2 linked regions of the Nitratidesulfovibrio vulgaris str. Hildenborough genome follow. Each later gene encodes a partner of the first gene's protein in a complex. Links are inferred from orthologs where the notes say so. Each region holds a gene or a part of one and is shown in the gene's direction. Other genes may lie near its edges.

Region 1 (7,156 bases):
CGGCCTGAGTTTCAAGCCTGCTATGGAGCAGGCCGCCGTTTTTTTTCAAAGAACTTCGTGCTGTTCGTCATGGAACGATCGGCCGACCCCGAAGGCTGGCGTCTGGGGCTGGCGGTCACGCGAAAGACCGGAACGGCCGTGCAGCGCAACCGCGTCAAGCGAGTGCTGCGTGAGTTCTTCAGGTTACATCAGCATGTGTTGCCCGATGATGCCGACATCATCGCGGTGCCCAAGCGCCATCTCAGGCCAGAGCGGGTCACACTCGGCCTCGTCACGCAGGAACTCCTGCCCCTGGTAGCGGCCCTCCGCCAGGACGCGACCCGCACGGCGGAAAACGGAGCGCCATGAGCGTTATGCTGCGCAGACTGGTGGTGCTGCCTGTCAGATTCTACCAGTACTGCATCTCCCCCCTCTTCCCGCCCGCCTGCCGGTATGTACCCACATGCTCGGCCTATACTGCCGAGGCCGTCATGAGGCACGGCGTCATGCGTGGTCTGTGGCTTGCCGCGCGTCGCATCCTGCGTTGCCATCCGTGGTGCGCCGGAGGGCACGACCCGGTTCCGCCCGTTCCGCCCCAAAGATATCCAAGCGCACAGGAGCACTAGACATCCCATGGAAAACAAGCGCGCCATCATAGCCGTCGTTCTCAGCTTCATCGTCCTCGTAGGATGGGGCTATCTCTCGGAATACATGGGCTGGACGCCCAAATCCGTTCCGGCGACCGAACAGAAGACTGCTGCTTCCGCACCCGCACCGTCAGTCGTGACCTCCGCACCGGAGGCCGTGACCCCCGCCCCCGCCTTCTCGCCTTCCACCGGTCATGAAGTGACCGTGACGACTCCCCTCTACAAGGCCGTCCTTCATTCCGGTGGCGGTGTGCTGCGCCAGTTCATGCTGTCGCGCTACCACATGGGCATCGACCGCGATGCCGCCCCGGTGAATCTCATCGAATCTTCCGCCATCCGCGTGGCGCCGCTGGGCCTTCTGGTCAACGGGCAGCCCTCGTGGAATACGGGGCAGTGGGCCTTTGAAGGTGGTGACCTGAACCTTGCCGACGGGCAGACGGGCACCTTGCGGTTTGTGGGGTCGGTGGACGGGCTGCGCGTTGTGCGCGAGCTTGAATTCCATGCCGACAGCTATCTCGTCACCGAGAAGCTGCACCTTGCGCCCGAGGGCGACGCCCCCCGCACCGCGCGCGTGGGGTTCACCCTTGGCACCACCAGCCTCACCCCGGGTGAGAGCCAGTACAACCTGACCCGTGTGGCATGGTTCGCAGACGGCAGCTTCAGTGAGAAGTCCAGCACCGGCGATCTTGAAAAGGGCGTTCTCATCGACGGTTCCATCGACTGGGCCGGGGTGATGAGCAACTACTTCCTTGCCGCCGTGGCGCCCAAGGACACCCGCGCCGTTCTCAAGGGCAAGCTCGAAGGCGGCGTGTACCGCGTTGCGGTCGAACGCCCCGACCAGATGGTCAACCCCGGCAACAGCGACGTCATCGTCTGCAACTACTGGTTTGGCCCCAAAGAGCGCGACCTCCTGAACGCAGCGCCCAACAATCTCGGCAAGGCCATCGACCTTGGCTGGTTCGGCTTCATCGCCCGCCCGCTGGTGACCCTGCTCGACTTCTTCTACAAGTACGTGGGCAACTACGGCACCGCCATCATCCTGCTCACCATTCTCATCAAACTCGTTTTCTGGCCGCTTTCGCACAAGAGCTACAAGTCCATGGAGCAGATGAAGAAGCTCCAGCCCATGCTCGCCAAGGTGCGTGAGAAGCATGCCGACGACCGCGAGAAGATGAACGAGGAGATGATGCGCCTGTACAAGACCTACAAGGTCAACCCCGCAGGCGGCTGTCTTCCCATGCTGGTGCAGATTCCCGTGTTCTTCGGTCTGTATCAGGCCCTTCTCAATGCCATTGAATTGCGTCATGCCCCGTTCATCGCCCATGTGCCCTTCACCGACATCGTGTGGCTTGCCGACCTTTCTGCCAAGGACCCGTTCTACGTCACCCCGCTGGTGATGGGGGCGACCATGTTCCTCCAGCAGAAGCTCACGCCTCCCGCGGGAGACCCCACACAGGCCAAGGTGATGATGTTCATGCCGGTGGTGTTCACCTTCCTGTTCCTGAACTTCCCTTCGGGTCTTGTGGTCTACTGGCTGTGCAACAACGTCCTGTCCATCGCCCAGCAGTGGTGGATTCTGCGCAAGGCCTGATTCCCACGTTGAATCCGCGACAAGCGACGAGGTGATGCATGGACGGTTACAAGGACTTTCAGGGTAAGACCCTGGATGAAGCCATACGCGAGGCCTGCTCGTATTTCGATGCGCCCCGCGAGAAGCTCGAGATAGACATCATACAGGATGCCAAGAGCGGCATCTTCGGACTGGTGGGTGTGCGCAAGGCCAAGATCAGGGCCCGTCGCGTGCAACTCAAGACGACTGTGGAAGAACTCGTCGGGCGCGGTCGGGAGGCTGCATCCCCTGCCGAAGCCTCTGAAGGCGAAGGCAAGGCGCGTTCATCGCGTCGTCCGGCGAAGCCCGTGCGAGAGAAGCGCGAGACGGCATCCGAGGATGCGCCCAAGGCCTCTTCGGCCGATGGTGACGATGCGGCACCTTCGCGGCAGCCCCGCGGCGAACGCGGTCGCAGTGACCGTCAGCCCCGTGAGGCCCGTGCCCCGAAGTCCGAGGCCGCCGTTGCCGAGTCGGATGCTGGCGCCGCGGCGACCGAACAGTCCGAAGCCATGGACGGCGAACAGCGCGAACGTACCGGCCGTCGTCGTCGTCGTGGCGGTCGCGGTCGTGGGCGTTCGCAGAATGGCGAACGTGCAGCGCAAGAGGCGACAGGTACGGCCGAGGCCGAAGCGCAGGGCACGGCAGACGCCGCCCCAGCACAAGAGCCCGCGACTCCTGCCCCGCGCGGCAGGGGACAGAACCGGCCCGCCCCGGCGCGTCGTTCCGCCCCGCCCGCAGCCTCTTCCGTCGCTGCCTCTGCCGAAGGCTTCGAAGACTTCGCCGACGGCGGCGATGACGCCACCCCCGAAGGTCTGCCGGATATCCCTCTCGCCGACCTTGATCAGGAGCTTGTGCGTAGCGTTGCGCTCGAAGTGACAGGCAAACTGGTTGCTCCCATCATCGGCGAGGCCGCGCTCACTGTCGACCTTGCCGACGGTCGCATCAAGGTCACCGTCGATTGTGGCGACAACTCCGGATTGCTCATCGGGCGCGAAGGGCAGACCCTCGCCTCCATACAATACCTCGCTTCGCGTATCGTGGCCCGCAAGCTCAACGCGGCCGTGCGCGTCCAGCTTGACACGGGCGACTACCGCGAGCGTCAGGACGAGAAGCTTCGTGAACTTGCGGTTTCCCTCGCCGAGAAGGCACGCGCGACAGGCAAGCCCCAGTCCACCCGCCCCCTCAGTTCCTACCATCGCCGGGTCGTCCATCTGGCCTTGCAGGAGGAAGAGGACATCGTCACCCGCAGCAAGGGTGACGGTCCGCTCAAGCGCGTCATCGTGCTCAAGCGTCGCAAGTCCCCCGCCGCGTAGCGGCGGTCTGCCAGTCATCACGACGGGGGAGCCTTTGAAAGGGTTCCCCCGTTTTTTCCGTTCAGGAGTCCCTATGCAGCACGACGACACCATCGCCGCCATCGCCACGCCACTAGGTCAGGGGGGCATCGGCATCATTCGTATCAGCGGGCCGGCCAGCCTTGAGGTGCTGCGGGCACTGTTCAGGCCGTCTTCTTCCCGGTTCGGGGGCTTCAGGCCATGGACGCTGCATCATGGAACCATCACCGACGGGTGCGACCCCCTCGACGATGTTCTCGCCGTGCATATGCCGGGGCCGCGGACCTTCACCGGAGAGGACGTGTCGGAAATCCACTGTCACGGCGGTTCCGGTGTCCTTGCTGCGGTACTGGAGGCGTGTGTCAGGCATGGTGCGCGCTATGCGGAACGCGGAGAGTTCACCCGTCGTGCGTTCCTGAACGGACGCATGGACCTGACGCAGGCCGAGGCCGTGGCGGAGATGATCGCCGCGCCGTCGCGTGAGGGAATGCGCCTTGCGCAGGCAAAGCTGGATGGTCTTCTGGGGCAGAGGGTCGGCGCGTTGCGTGCCCGTCTGGATGCGTTGCGGATGCAGTTGTGCGTGGCTGTCGATTTTCCGGAAGAGGAAGTGGAGTGTCTGGCGCCCGAGGCCTTTCTCGCTGAAATCGAAGCCGTACGGCAGGGCGTTGTGGAACTTTCGGCAGGGTATGCCAGAACCCGGTGCTGGCAGGACGGAGCGCTTGTCGTGCTGGCTGGGCAGGTCAATGCCGGGAAGTCAAGCCTCATGAACGCCCTCCTCGGCAGACGTCGTGCCATCGTCACCGATTTGCCCGGTACGACCCGTGACTTCATCGAGGAGCCCCTGAACCTGTCGGGCCTTGCCATCAGGCTTGCCGACACGGCGGGGCTGCGTGAAACAGGGGATATCGTCGAGCAGGAAGGCGTGCGCATGAGCCGCGACCTCGTGGCGCAAGCCGACCTCGTCCTGCTGGTCACCGATGCGACGCAAGGTTTGCAGGGGCCGGAACTCGAACTCCTGCGTCATGCCGGGCCGGAGAGGGTGCTTGTCGTCTTCAACAAGACCGACCTTCTGGAGGGGCGCATCTTGCCGTCAACCCCGGAGGGCTGCCGTTCCGTTCATGTGGCCGCAGCCTCGGGAGACGGGGTCGAATCGCTCGTCACGGCCATCCGTGCTGCTGTGCTTGCGGCGACGGGTGCAGGAGAACCCGAAGCGGGCGAACTCGCCCCCAACATGCGGCAGGCTGCTGCACTGGACAAGGCCGCGACAATCCTCGATGAACTCGCCGGGGATATACGGGCGCACGTGCCCTACGACCTTTGCGGGGTGCGCCTCGACGGGGCTTGCGCTGCCCTCATGGATGTCACCGGGCAATCCACCCCCGAAGCCATCCTCGACGCCATCTTCGCCAGCTTCTGCATCGGCAAGTGACCTGTGGGTGGACGGCTTGCGCACCACTGGGCGACACAGGGGCCGGACGTCCGGGGGGGCCCTGCCTTGGCGGTGGTTACGGCCGTGTGACCCGCGTCACAGACATGCACCTGTGATGTCGCCAGTATCAGGCATGTGCAACGCATACTGTACCTTTTCCCTGTGAGGTTCTGCATGTCCGAACGCGCTGTCTCCAGTTGCATGATCACCGTCTGCCGTGGGTTCGAACCGGGACGGTGCCGCTTCTCCCTCGTCGAGGGAGGCCTTTCTTCCGCAGATGTCGATGCCGCTGTCGCCGCGACCGGATGGGATGACTTCGTGAAATCGAGGGCACGCGGCCCACTCATGCAGCATGATGCCTTCAAGGTGGCATTGACGGGCTGCGCCAACGGTTGTTCACGTCCGCATATCATGGATGTGGGACTCATCCGGGCTGAACGCCCCGGTGCCGCCGATGACGCCTGTACCGCCTGTGGGCTTTGCATCCGTCAGTGTCCGGAAGGTGCCCTGACACCTATGGGGAACGACTCCTCGTGCCCCGCGACCATGTGCGCGCGTCCGGCAGGGACGCCGGTGCTGGATGTCGCTTCGTGTGTTTCATGCGGTCGCTGCCTGCGGCGCTGCCCGGAACATGCGTTGCCTGTCGTCGCTGCGGGCTGGCGCATTGTCGTGGGCGGTCGTCTCGGCAGACGCCCCCGCCTTGCGACCGAACTTCCGGGCATCTTCGATGATGCTACGGCCCTTGTGATTCTCGACCGTGCGGCCCGCTGGTTCATGCGTGACCATCGCCCCGGCTTGCGTTTCGCCGACATCGTGGCGAAATCTCCCGAAGGGCTGTCTGCACTGGTGGAGGGCGTATGACACCGCATACGAAACCCTGCGGCGGATGCCGTGACACCGCCGGAGAGGGCACAGCACGGGTGCCAGGACAGTCCGCAACCGAAGGGGACGACAGCGCCCTGAAGCACGAACAGGGCAAGTCTGCCCCTGCCGTTTCAGAAGATACGGCGCCAGACTCCATGATGGCAGGGGACGTTGCCGTTTCGTCTGGGCAGATGGCGAAACGGAGAGTCGCGCAAGGCGACGGAGAAGAAGCCAGCCCCTCTATCACCCCCCCGCAGGGCGAGACCCCTGCAGGGTTAACCCGTCACCTGCTGCCGTGGTTGCCTGTCGTTGCCGCGCTGCTTCTGGCTGCCAATGCACTCCGCCGCGACGCATGGGGGCTGCTTGGCCTCTGGTGTGTCGTGGCCTGTCTTGCCTGTACCCGGCAGGCATGGGCCCGCATCGTCGTGGCGTTGGCCCTGTGTGCCGGGGTGGTGGTCTGGGCAGACACCACGCAACAGTTCGTGTCGTTCAGGATGATGGCCGGATTGCCGTGGGGGCGGCTTGTGGCCATCATGGCGACTGTGGGGGGCATCACGGCCCTGTCTTCGCTCGTACTACTGGGGCGCGCCGGGGAGGCCCGCTACACCTCCGGGCGTGACATGGCCGGTGCACAGGCGTGGGCAGCCCTGCTGACCTTTGCCGGACTGATGTGGATACGGCATGCCACGGGCCCGCTCACGCCGTTGCTCGCTGACAGGCTATGGCCGGGAAGTGGCATGGTGCAGGCCGCTTTGATGGCCGTCTATGCGGCATGGGCGGTGGGCAGGCTTGCCGACCCGAAGCTGTCGCGCGTCTGGCGGCCGAGACTGTGGGCGTTGTTCAGCTTCGTCTTCTCTATGCAACTGGCCCTCGGACTCATCGGGTATGACATCTTTCTCATGACGGGCAGGCTGCATCTGCCGGTTCCCGCACTCATCCTCGCCGGGCCACTCTATCGCGGTACCGGGTGGTTCATGCTGGGGCTGTTCACCTTCTCCACGCTGCTCCTGGGGGCGGCGTGGTGCAGCCATCTCTGCTATATCGGTGCATGGGATGACATGGCGTCAAGGCGCAAGCGTCGTTGCGGGACACTGCCCAACCATGCGGGGCGGGTGCGGTTGGGCATCGCCCTGCTGGTGTTCGGCGGGGCCGTGGCATTGCGTCTGCTTGGTGTCGGCCCCGTTGCCGCCTTCACGGCCGCGGCGTGCTTCGGCCTTGCCGGAGTGGGGGTGATGCTGGCCGTCAGTACACGTCGAGGCGTGCTGGTGCATTGCACGACATACTGTCCCATGGGACT
Region 2 (7,159 bases), 710 kb from region 1 along the record:
CGGAGTGACGCACCCGATGGGGGCTCACAGCACTACTTTTAACGATGCTGTCGAAACCGGTCAATCGTTCAATTGAAGAATGCCCGCTCAAAGCGCCAATTAAAACTCATAAATAACCGAAATAAAAGAATATTTATAAAAAATACGCTCTCTGATCCAATGGGGGTCTAAAACGACTATTTTTTACAATTTTGAGACAATGCTCTTTGCGTAAACGAAACGACCTCACGAGCGACAAAGCTCCGACTCTCGCGATGGGTCGTGATGAGATGATGCCCTGCCACCCTGTCGGCGAGCCCGAACAACCGTACACAGACATCATCCGACGTCACGCGTCGGGCGATGTGAAGGGCATTCTCCACAGGCACGGTACGGTCGCCGCGGGCGTGCATCAGAAGAAGCGGGGCCACCAGCAGTGGCAACTCCCGCTCAACCTGCCCCATCCCCTTGATGAGGCTGTGCAGCTGCGGCAAGGCCATGACCCCGTCATAACCGCGCCACGGCGCCACGGCTGTGGCCTCGGGCTTGCGACACGGCACAGGCCATCGACGCCGCACCCGCTTGAGCAACCCTACGAAGGGTAGGCGCCAGTCCTGCATGACGAACGGTACGGCACGGTACAGGAAGACAGGCGCGGCAAGGGCGACAACCCCGGCGGGCCGGAAGCGGCAGCCCAGGTGCAGGGCAAGCGTTCCGCCCATGGAAAGACCGACGACCACAACGCGCCCAGCGCGTGCCTCAAGGTCCCGGTAGCACTCGTCGGCATGGCGCGCCCAGTCGTCGAAACAGGTGGCCTCGAAATCTTCAAGTGTCGCATCATGCCCGGGCAGGGTGATGACGTGTGCCTCGACCCCGGCCTCGGACAACGCAACGGCCAGCGGTTCCATCTCGAACGGCGCCCCGCCGAAACCGTGAATGAGCAGACATGCCCCTCCGGTCATTGTTCCTCCAGTGCCCCCGACCTCGCCCATGACCGACCTCCGGCTCCTGTTGCAGGTTCATCCTGTTTTCCGGTAGCATACACCTAGCGCCCCTCTCGGGGAAAGAGCCTGCCGCCCCGGACCGCCGGAGTTCAAAGGCCCACTTCGCGCCTCACCGAAACCACGCCACGGAGCGACAGAACATGCCCCTTCCCTGTGACACTATCCTGCAAGCTGCCCTCATTGTCACCCAGGACGACGCCCGCACGGTCATCGAAGACGGTGCCATAGCCATACACGAAGGACGGATTGCAGCCGTCGGGCAACGTGATGCGATCGTCGGCAACTGGCATGGCGTAACCGTCATCGACATGGGTGAGAGCCTCATCATGCCCGGTCTCGTCAATGCGCATACGCATGCGTCCATGACACTTCTGCGCGGCCTTGCCGACGACCTTCCCCTCATGGACTGGCTCACGGGCCATATCTTTCCCGTGGAAAAAGGGCTGACAGGGGAACTGGTCGAACTGGGAGCCTTGCTAGGCTGTGCGGAGATGCTGCGGACGGGAACGACGGCCTTCAGCGACATGTACCTCATCGAAGACGCCACGCTGCGTGCGGTCGACCGCGCCGGACTGCGCTGCCTCGCCGGTGAAGCCATCTTCGCCTTCCCCTCGCCCGCCTACGCAGACCCGGAGACGGCCTTCGACCTCGTCCGCGCCCAGCACGACCGCTGGAAGCACCATGCCCGCGCGGCGTTGGCTGTGGCCCCTCACGCAGTATACACCAGCACACCTGCGATACTCGCCCGCTGCCGCGACCTCGCCGAAGAGCTTGGCCTGCCGATACACCTGCACCTTGCGGAAACCGCCACCGAGACGGCGCAATGCATCGAACAGCACGGGGCACGCCCCGTGCCCTATTGCGACGGACTGGGGTTGCTCACGCCCCGCACGACACTGGCCCATTGCGTCGACCTCACCGAAGGGGAGATTGACCTGCTGGCAGAACGCGGTGTCACCGTGGCGCACTGCCCTGAGAGCAACATGAAGCTCGCCTCCGGCATCGCACCGGCCACGGCCATGCTTGGGCGGGGCATGACGCTTGGACTTGGGACCGACGGGGCAGCCAGCAACAACAGCCTGAACATGTTCACCGAAATGACCTCATGCGCGTTGCTGCACAAAGTGCATCACATGGACCCCACCTGCGCTCCCGCCTCCGCCGTCCTTGACATGGCCACACGTGGCGGGGCACATGCCCTGCACATGCAGGGAATAGGACGCATCGAAGCCGGGTGCCCAGCCGACATCATAGCCCTCGACCTGCGCGCCCCCAACATGCAGCCCATCTTCAACCCGGCATCGCACCTCGTCTACGCGGCGACGGGCCACGAGACCCGACTGACCATGGTCGGCGGGGAGGTGCTCTACCTCGATGGATGCTACACCCGCTTCGACATGGACGACCTGCTGAAGGAAGTGCGCAAGGCCCGCACATGGGCCATGGAACAGGTACGCGCTGCGCGGTAGCCCCTGAAACCGGGCCCGCCAGAACGACAGTCGGACGAAAACCGTACTTTCCCGTTGACAAGTGCGGCAATCTGTATAATTGAGACCTGCTTTCTGACAACACACACGCGCCCTGCGCGCGAGATGGAGGAACATCACAATGAGCGCCAACAACGTCCTTGAAGGTGCCGTGAAGACGGCCGAAGGCGTAATGCTTAACGGTTTCGTCCTCCAGCCCATCGTCGACAAGTGCGAGGGCTGTGAACGCATCCGTACCTTCGAAGAGCAGAGCTTCTGCTCCAGCTACCCCGCCCCCGAACGCAAGTGGGCCGGTGGTCGCTGCAATTTCGCCACCCACGTCAAGGCCGCTGCTGCCGCTGCTGCCAAGGTCAACCCCCTCAAGGCCTCCAAGCGCGCCGCGAAGGGCCGTTAGTCTTTCGCCCCCGCAGGGAAAGGGTACCTTGCGTACCCTTTCCCTTTTTCTTCCTCCGGCGAGCCGGTAGGTCTTCCGCCCGCAGCCGCGACAATGACGGCGGCAGCAAGGCCGCCGGGAGCTTGCCATGTCTTCACAACTCCTCTCCCGCCTCGACAACCTGCGTGACAGGGTCATCGAACTCCAGCGCAACATGACGGCCCTGCCCGCCCTCGGCCCCGAAAGCGGCGGCGAAGGCGAACGCGCCAAGGCCGACTATCTTCTTTCCGTCCTGCGTGACATGGGAATGCCCCTCATCGAGGAGATAGACGCCCCCGACCCGCGTGTCCCCTGCGGTCACAGGCCGAACATCGCGGCACGCATACCCGGCCGTACGGGGCGCACCCTGTGGGTCATAGGCCATATGGATGTCGTGCCCCCCGGCGAGGCGGCCCTGTGGGATACCGACCCGTGGCAACTCAAGGTCGATGGCGACATCATCTTCGGGCGCGGCGTCGAGGACAACCAGCAAGGCATCGTCACCGGCCTGCTGGTGGCACAGGAACTTCTTGCCTCCGGCACGGTGCCCGACATGGGTTTCGGCCTTCTCCTCGTCGCCGATGAGGAGACTGGCAACAACTACGGCATGGCGCATGTCGCCACGGCCCGCCCCGACCTTTTCGGCGACGACGACCTTGTCATCGTGCCCGACTTCGGCACCGAAGACGGCGCGATGATCGAAATCGCGGAAAAGAGCATGCTCTGGCTCAAAGTGCAGGTTGCAGGCAAACAGTGCCATGCGTCCACACCCGACGAGGGCATCAACTCGCTGGTTGCCGCCTCTGCCATGATACTGCGCGTGCATGAGCTTGACGCGCGTTTCGATGCGGTAGACCCGCTTTTCAACCCGCCCGCCTCCACCTTCGTCCCCACGAAGAAGGAAGCCAACGTGCCCAACGTCAACACGGTCCCCGGTAACGATGTGTTCTACATCGACTGCCGTGTCCTGCCCTGCTACCTACTCACCGATGTGCGGCAGGCCGTACGGGAAATCGCCGACGATATCGAACGGGCCTACGGTGTCACCGTGACTCTCTCCGATGTACAGGCCGAACAGGCCGCGCCCGCGACCTCCTCCGACAGCGACGTCGTGCATCGCCTGACCCGTGCCATCCGTGCCGAATACGGCGTGGAAGCCCGCCCCATGGGCGTGGGCGGAGGCACAGTGGGCGCCATCCTGCGCAAGCGGGGACTCCCTGTGGCCGTATGGTCGACGCTCGTACCCAATCCTCACACTCCCAACGAGGCTTCACGCATCTCGCGCACCATCGGTGACGCCAAGGTCGTCGCCCGTATGCTCTTCGACGCCTGACCATGAGCACCATCCGTAAACCATCGCCTCCCGACATGTACGACTGCATCGTCGTCGGTGCCGGGCACGCCGGGTGCGAGGCAGCAATGGCCCTTGCCCGCATGGGCCATGCCACCCTGCTGCTCACCGGCAATGCCGATCGCATCGGACATCTCTCGTGCAACCCCGCCATCGGCGGGCTTGCCAAGGGCCACATGGTCAAGGAGATCGACGCCCTCGGGGGCATGATGGGCCTGTGGGCCGACGAAGCCGGCATCCAGTTTCGCACGCTCAACAGCAGCAAGGGGCCAGCAGTCCGTGCCACACGCGCACAGATAGACCGCGACGCCTACCTGCGCGTCGTACGCCGTGACATCTTCGCACAGCCGAATCTGCGGGTGTGGCAGGACATGGCGGAGTCCATCATCGTCGAAGAGGGCAGGGCCGCTGGCGTACGTACAGCCTATGGGCAGGAGTTCAGGGCACACCATGTGCTGCTGACAACGGGTACGTTCCTGCAGGGACGCATCCATGTGGGACTGAGCAACTTTCCCGGCGGTCGCCTTGGCGACGCCCCCGCCACGGGGCTTTCAGCGTCGCTGCGGGCTATCGGCCTCGAACTCGGCAGGCTCAAGACGGGCACCACGCCGCGACTCCTTCGCGACAGCATCGACTTCTCGATGATGGAGGTACAGCCTCCCGACGACCCGCCACGGCCGTTCAGCTTCAGGGGCCCCGGCGTCCGTCTGCCCCAGTTGCCATGCCATGTGACGTGGACCAACGAACGGACGCATGAGGCCATTCGCGCCGGATTCGACAGGTCGCCCATGTTCACTGGTGTCATCAAGGGCACCGGGGCGCGCTATTGCCCCTCCATCGAGGACAAGGTGGCGCGATTCCCTGAAAAGGAACGGCATCAGGTCTTCGTGGAACCGGAAGGTCTCGAAAGCCCTGAATGCTACCCGAACGGCATCCCGACAAGCCTTCCGCTGGAAGTGCAGAAGGCGATGATCGCCACCATTCCCGGCCTTGAGAATGCACAGATCGTACGCCCCGGCTATGCCATCGAATACGACTACGCCGACCCGGTGCAGTTGCGTTCCACGCTTGAGACCAAAGCCCTTCGCGGACTCTGGCTCGCAGGGCAGATCAATGGCACATCGGGGTACGAAGAGGCGGCGGCACAGGGACTCTGGGCAGCGCTTAACGTATCGTGCACCCTGCGTTCGATGCCTCCCTTCCTCCCCGGACGAGATACGGCCTACATGGCTGTTCTCGTCGACGACCTCGTCACCAAGGGCACCAGAGAGCCGTATCGCATGTTCACCTCGCGGGCGGAGCACAGGCTGCTGCTGCGCGAGAACAACGCCGACGCGCGCCTCACCGAAACCGGTCGCGCACTCGGGCTTGTCGACGATACCCACTGGCAGCTGTTCTCGACCAAGCGTGCCGCCCTGCACAGCTTGCTGGACGAACTGGAGAACCGGCGTATCACCCCCGATGCCGCCGCCCGCGACATCTTCTCGCGCCTCGGTGAACCCGCCCCCACCAAGGGTGTGAGTCTTGCCGACATCCTGCGCAGACCCTCGCTGACGCTCCCCGACCTCGCCCCCTTCTGGGAGGGCGTCACCCGGTTTGCCGACGACGTACGAGAAGAGGCCGAGACCATCGTCAAGTATTCAGGCTACCTCGCCCGTCAGCAGGAACTCGTCGCGCGCTCTGCACGCATGGAGGATACGGTACTGCCTGAAGACATGGACTACACCGTCATTCCCGGTCTCACCCGTGAGATAGTCGAGAAGCTGGGCAAGGTTCGCCCCCATACTCTGGGACAGGCTGCCCGTATATCCGGCGTCACGCCAGCGGCACTCACCTGTCTGGAGATACAACTACGCAAGATGGGACAACGCTAGCCACTCTACACGAGGTGTGAAAGCGACGACCGGGCACCATTGCCACGGTCGTCGCTTCTTTCCTGTCCTGCGTGCATACACTGCGAACAAGCACGGCAGATGTGCTTGCGTCCGCCAGCTTTCGGCATCCGCACTGCCCCCGTCTTTCGACAGACAATCACGTTGCAACGCCGGTGGATAGTCCTTATCGTATCAATCTGGTCTCTTCACGAATAGCCAGCCCGACACTGCCCGGCACTACAACCACCCATCGAGGGGGCATGTACCAACCTCTGTTCTCTGCCATCGACAGCACCTCAACGGGACGAGGTTTCCTGTATGAGGTGTCGCGAAGCTTTGTAGAGCGTAGCGTCGATCTCAGCACCGTTTCCGGCGTCGCCACCGCAACCGGCGCCATTCTGGGAACGCTTCTGCTCATCTACCTCGTCCGGCGCCATTTCGAGTCGCGACACAAACCTGTGGCCATCGATATGGTCGCAGGAGATGACAGTATACGCCACATCCTCGAGAGAACGGTCACCGAACGCTCGCGCTACGAGTTGCAGTTCACCTCCGCCGACGGAAAACGACGGGCCACGGCACTGTGCACATGTGTACACATCGATGATGCGAATCTCACCCTTGAATGCTCAAGCGTGGCCCCGCCGCGGACTTCGTGGGCCGGACGCAGGGTAGACCTGCTCTTCCGACTTCAGGAGGGGGCTTGTGAAGTGTTCTACGGCTTCCACACCACCATCAGCGGAACATCCCTCAATGACGAAGGGATAGTCCTCGTTCATGTCTCCCTTCCCCCCATGCTCGAACGCAAGCAGAAACGAGCGTTCCTCCGTCTCACCCCTCCCCCCCATCTCATACGGGGAATAGACATGTGGGAGTTGCCACCCGGGGTATCAGACAAGGGAGAGTGGTCGCCGCACAGACTCCCTCCGCCCATGGCGACAGCGTCACCGGACGGGGGAGACGCCCTGAACCTGATCAACATCTCCGGCGGGGGGCTACGTCTTCAGATAAGCCGCGACATCACGAAGAAAGGTGGACTGCGCTACGATGCG

Evidence for each region.
Region 2: the proteins of mnmE (region 1) and mnmG are in contact, whole or in part, in a solved structure (PDB 9HIP), measured with the Escherichia coli proteins. The link is inferred for Nitratidesulfovibrio vulgaris str. Hildenborough from one-to-one orthologs.

What each region holds. Positions count from the first base shown.
Region 1 is NC_002937.3:1,178,757-1,185,912, forward strand. Bases 2,871-5,808 are described here. They hold mnmE (tRNA uridine-5-carboxymethylaminomethyl(34) synthesis GTPase MnmE), read left to right. Parts: upstream 2,871-3,621; coding sequence 3,622-4,995; downstream 4,996-5,808. Other genes in these bases: DVU_RS05100 (protein jag), read left to right, coding at 2,871-3,548; DVU_RS05110 (4Fe-4S binding protein), read left to right, coding at 5,170-5,808. In the rest of the region: rnpA (ribonuclease P protein component), read left to right, coding at 1-348; membrane protein insertion efficiency factor YidD, read left to right, coding at 345-605; membrane protein insertase YidC, read left to right, coding at 613-2,217; more of DVU_RS05100, read left to right, coding at 2,256-2,870; more of DVU_RS05110, read left to right, coding at 5,809-5,856; DVU_RS05115 (4Fe-4S binding protein), read left to right, coding at 5,853-7,156. UniProt on the Escherichia coli protein: Exhibits a very high intrinsic GTPase hydrolysis rate. Involved in the addition of a carboxymethylaminomethyl (cmnm) group at the wobble position (U34) of certain tRNAs, forming tRNA-cmnm(5)s(2)U34.
Region 2 is NC_002937.3:1,889,339-1,896,497, forward strand. Bases 3,722-6,662 are described here. They hold mnmG (tRNA uridine-5-carboxymethylaminomethyl(34) synthesis enzyme MnmG), read left to right. Parts: upstream 3,722-4,217; coding sequence 4,218-6,107; downstream 6,108-6,662. Other genes in these bases: DVU_RS08675 (M20 family metallo-hydrolase), read left to right, coding at 3,722-4,215; DVU_RS08685 (PilZ domain-containing protein), read left to right, coding at 6,368-6,662. Outside these bases: DVU_RS08660 (alpha/beta hydrolase), read right to left, coding at 177-971; DVU_RS08665 (amidohydrolase), read left to right, coding at 1,124-2,452; DVU_RS08670 (PxxKW family cysteine-rich protein), read left to right, coding at 2,592-2,864; more of DVU_RS08675, read left to right, coding at 2,992-3,721; more of DVU_RS08685, read left to right, coding at 6,663-7,159. UniProt on the Escherichia coli protein: NAD-binding protein involved in the addition of a carboxymethylaminomethyl (cmnm) group at the wobble position (U34) of certain tRNAs, forming tRNA-cmnm(5)s(2)U34.